Regions from separate parts of the Streptomyces sp. NPDC014623 genome, predicted to be linked through region 2. Evidence: riboswitches for the same ligand, from Rfam matches in the RefSeq annotation. Region 2 holds a riboswitch; the other holds the start of a gene.
What was found. Region 2 has a riboswitch for cyclic di-AMP ahead of ACF1FZ_RS28995 (transglycosylase SLT domain-containing protein). Riboswitches for the same ligand answer to the same signal wherever they lie in the genome.

Region 1 (2,151 bases), on a different contig from region 2:
AGGCACCGGCGTGCCGGCGGGTGATGACGAACCCCTCGGACTCCAGGGTGCGCAGCGCTTCTCGCACGGGGACGCGGGAGACGCCGTAGCGACGCGCGAGCACCTCTTCGGTGAGGCGGCTGCCGCGTTCGAAGACCCCGCAGACGATGTCGTCACGGATTGCCGTGCATACCGAATGCGCGGGAATGCGCATGTCCGAACCTCCGCCTTAATCCCCGCGGAACGCGGCCGATCGACGCCTGTTCCGCGACTCTATTGCAATCGGCGGGAATTTCCGATGGCGGGGCGTGAACCATGGATATCTTTTGGCCGGGGAGCACTTCCGCGGGGGGCTTCGGCGCACGTCTTGCTCAGACACGGCGAAGACCCCGGCTGATGCCGGGGCCTTCGCCGGAGCGTCGTCGTGCGGCGCGGGTCAGACCTGGACGCCGTGGGCGCGCAGATAGGAGACGGGGTCCATGTCCGAGCCGTACTCGGGGGTGGTCCGGGCCTCGAAGTGCAGGTGCGGCCCGGTGGAGTTACCGGTCGAGCCGGACAGGCCGATCTGCTCGCCCGGGCCGACGCTCTGGCCGACGGAGACACCGATCGAGGAGAGGTGGCCGTACTGGGTGTACGTGCCGTCCTTCATCCGGAGGACGATGTTGTTGCCGTACGCACCGCCCCAGCCCGCTTCGACGACCGTGCCGGCGCCGACCGCGACGACGGAGGTGCCGGACGCCGCCTGGAAGTCCACGCCGGAGTGGCTGCCGGAGGACCAGAGCGCGCCACCGGACCGGTAACCGGTGGTCACGTGCGAACCCGCCACCGGGAGATGGAAGGAGTTCAGCCGGGCCCGCTCGGCCGCGCGGGCGGCGCGGGCCTTCTCCTCGCGGACCTCCTCGGCGCGGGCCTCGGCCTTGCGCTCGGCCTCGGCCTTCGCCCTCGCCCTGGCTTCCGCTTCGGCCTCGGCCTTCGCGGCGAGCTCGGCCTGGTGCCGCTGCGCCTCGGCCTGGGCGTCGATCTGCGCGGCGAGGGTGGTGTCGAGTGCGACGGTCTGCGCGAGACCGGTGCCGACGGCCTCGGAGTCCGCCGCGAGGGCCGGGGTGGCCGTGGCGCCGATGACGCCGGTGGTGGCCAGGGCCGCGATGCCGGCGGCCTTGACACCCTTGCGCGCCAGGCGGCTCGGGGCACGGTGCTTCCCGGTGGCACGGATGAACGCCATGGAGGGGCTGGTCCTTTCCTTCCTTCTCGCCTACCGGGTTAGCTGACGGGTTCGGAGCAGGAAGGTCTCCTACGGGCCCCTGAGCCTCCGGTGAGGTGCAGGAGTCCGATTCACCCCAGGGACTTCATGGGTCCCCGGCTCCCCAGGCTCGCGCCTGACGGGGACTCGGCGATGGCTGTCCGGCGCCGCGGGTGCGGCAGTCGTCCGGCGGACAGCCGAGCCGACGCTAGAACGGTCAACTTTCCCTCTCCAAACGGAAAAGGTCTTTTGTCGCACATCCCACAGAGGAAATACGACCTTTCTCCGCGGACCGGACAAAACGACGGGCCTCGGCGCTCATGTGTGCGCCGGGGCCCGTCCTGTCCTGTCCCGTCCTGTCCCGTTCTTCCGGACGCTTCCGTCAGCCGCTGACGACCGACACCTCGCCGATCCCGAGCGCCCTCACGGGCTCGGCGATCTGCGCGGCGTCCCCGACCAGGACGGTGACCAGCCGGTCGACCGGGAACGCGTTGACCACGGCGGCGGTCGCCTCGACCGTGCCCGTCTCGGCCAGCCGGGCGTACAGCTTGGCCTGGTAGTCGTCAGGGAGGTGCTGCTCCACCTGATCGGCCAGGGTGCCGGCGACGGAGGCCGCCGTCTCGTACTTCAGCGGGGCGACGCCCACGAGGTTCTGCACTGCGGTCTCACGCTCGGCGTCGGTGAGCCCCTCGGCCGCCAGGGTGCGCAGGACCTTCCAGAGGTCGTCGAGCGCGGGACCGGTGGACTCCGTGTCGACGGAGCCGCTGATGGCGAGCATCGCGGCGCCGGTCGACCCGGACGAGGAACCGGGCGCGGTGGAGCGCAGCACCTGCCCGAAGGCCCGGACACCGTAGGTGTAGCCCTTCTCCTCGCGCAGCACGCGGTCCAGCCGGGAGGTGAGGGTGCCTCCCAGGCAGTACGTACCGAGAACC
Region 2 (2,151 bases):
CTGTCCCCGCGGCGAACTCGGTCTTGGTGTTTGAATCTATACGCTGCTCCACGGCGGGCAGTATGGACGACGAACCTGTGCGAGACCAGTCACCCGGGTTCCGCCGGGCCTGTCGCCGGGACACCGGCCGTCGTGGCGCCGCGCCGGGGCGGCCTCCGGGGACGAAGGAGGCCGGACACGGACGACGGGTGGTACGGGTTCGGCGGAACCCGTACCACCCGTCAGTCCTGTTCCTCCGTCGCACATCCGCGCGCCGGCGGTCCCGCCTCCGCGAGGACTCAGTAGGCGCCGAACACGTTGTCGATCGAGCCGTACCTGTCCGCGGCGTAGTTGCACGCGGCCGTGATGTTGGCGACCGGGTCGTAGCTGTCCGTCGACGTGCCGGGCACGTGGTAGGCCTCGAAGGTCGGGTCGATGACCTGCAGCAGCCCCTTGGAGGGGATGCCCGCAGCGGCGTTCGAGTCCCAGTTGTTGATGGCCTGGGGATTGCCCCCGGATTCGCGGATGATGTTGCGGTGGATGCCCTCGTAGCTGCCGGGGATGCCGTGCTCGGCCATGACGGCCAGCGACTCCTTGATCCAGCCGTCGAGGTCGTCCGTGTACGCGGCCGGCTCGGCGGCGGGAACGGCTTCGGCTGCGGGGACGGCTTCGACGGCGGGCGCGCCCTCAGCGGCGACGGAGGTGCTCGTGCGCTCCGAGCGGTCGGCGCGGTCAGCGCCTTCCTCGGCGCGGCCGGACGCGGCAGAGGCCTTGGGTTCGGCCTTTTCGGCCTTGTCCGCCGACTTGTCATCGGCGCCGGTTCCGATAACCAGCTTCAGGCCGGGGTGAATCAGGTCGGGGTTTCCGCCGATAACCTTCTGATTGCCCTCGTACAGAGCCTTCCAGCCACCGGCCACCGAATACTCACGCGCGATCTTGGCGAGAGTGTCGCCCAAGATCACGGAATGCGTGGCGGACTCGGACTTCTGCGCGGCGATTCCCTTGCCGGACACGGCAGTCGACGTCGTCGCCTTTTCGACGACGGCCGGCTGGGCCGGGGCCGCAAAGGCGCTCGTCGCACCGAGCACGGGGAGGGCCAGGGCGGCTCCACCCGCGCTCACGGCGATGATGCCGCGGGTGAGCGAACTGGTCCTGGAACGACGGCGCTTACCGTTTTCGAGCATGCTGAATTCCTCTCCGTCGCCTGCGAAGTGAGCTGTCGGGTTCGGGCTGGAGATGCCCGGCCGCACAGGAATGCGACTTCACCCCGAGCCGCCCCGGAAACCGGATCGGCGCTTACCTGGGTCCCCCGCTCCTGCCGTACGAGAAGTAGTCGGGTCACCGGGCGGCGGCAGGATTCGGCGTTCCGTCCGGAGTGATGGTGACCGTAGGCGAGGAATAGGGAAAGGAACAAGCCCGGCGCGGTGATCACAATTCATTCGCAAGATCGATTCACGGGAATTCATGTAATCCACCCCACACCGCACTCCCCACTTCTCTTGGCACAGAAGGGAACCGACTGCCGCTCCCCCGCGTCGGGGAGCCCGAAGGTGACCCTGGTCACTGAGTCCGATTAGGGCGTTTTGCTCCCGCGTGAAGGGGGCCAGGTCGCACGAAATGACCTTTTGTGAATGAGGGGACTTCCTAAATAAAATCCCTCAAAACGGGCATATGGACCATGAATCCCAGATGCGGGCATATCGTGAGTGTTTGCGTGGAACCGATCCGCTTATGACTGAAAGTCCGTACCCCTCGGCCCCCCGGATCACCGTCCTGCCCGTGCAGCCCGGGGATCCGCCCTTCCGCATCGTGGAGATCGACGGAGAGGTGATCGGAAGCGCGACCGCCATGACGGACGTGCTGATCGCCGCCGCGGCGGCCGGTGTCCCGGTCCATGACCTCGACGACCCTGCCGCCGTCCGATGGGTGGGGGGCGGCAAGCTCCACTGGAAGCCGCACTGAACGGAGCGGGAGGCGGCCGGGAACGGCGGTGAGGGCTCCGCAGGACGCCGGGGGCGAGGCGCGGGCCGTCGGCGCGCGAGAGGCGCGCGGGCCGGGCACGAGGAATCGCGGAGACCGGACGTGAGGGGTCACCACCGGCCGGACCACGGCACCGGGCGCGGGAAGCCGCGCGGGTCGTGGCCTCCGTGCCGGAGCGGTCCCGTCCGTCAG

Region 1: linked by a shared signal. The riboswitch ahead of ACF1FZ_RS19460 (M23 family metallopeptidase) and the one ahead of ACF1FZ_RS28995 (transglycosylase SLT domain-containing protein) in region 2 are both predicted to bind cyclic di-AMP.

Annotation. Positions count from the first base shown of each region.
Region 1 covers NZ_JBIBZU010000011.1:157,755-159,905, forward strand. Annotated here, with positions in the region: gene ACF1FZ_RS19455 (GntR family transcriptional regulator) at 1-193, opposite strand, end outside; gene ACF1FZ_RS19460 (M23 family metallopeptidase) at 416-1,201, opposite strand; cyclic di-AMP (ydaO/yuaA leader) riboswitch at 1,214-1,382, opposite strand; gene ACF1FZ_RS19465 (M16 family metallopeptidase) at 1,602-2,151, opposite strand, start outside.
Region 2 covers NZ_JBIBZU010000022.1:90,692-92,842, forward strand. Annotated here, with positions in the region: gene ACF1FZ_RS28990 (hypothetical protein) at 1-52, opposite strand, end outside; gene ACF1FZ_RS28995 (transglycosylase SLT domain-containing protein) at 279-1,163, opposite strand; cyclic di-AMP (ydaO/yuaA leader) riboswitch at 1,168-1,353, opposite strand; gene ACF1FZ_RS29000 (hypothetical protein) at 1,711-1,941, shown strand; gene ACF1FZ_RS29005 (hypothetical protein) at 2,148-2,151, opposite strand, start outside.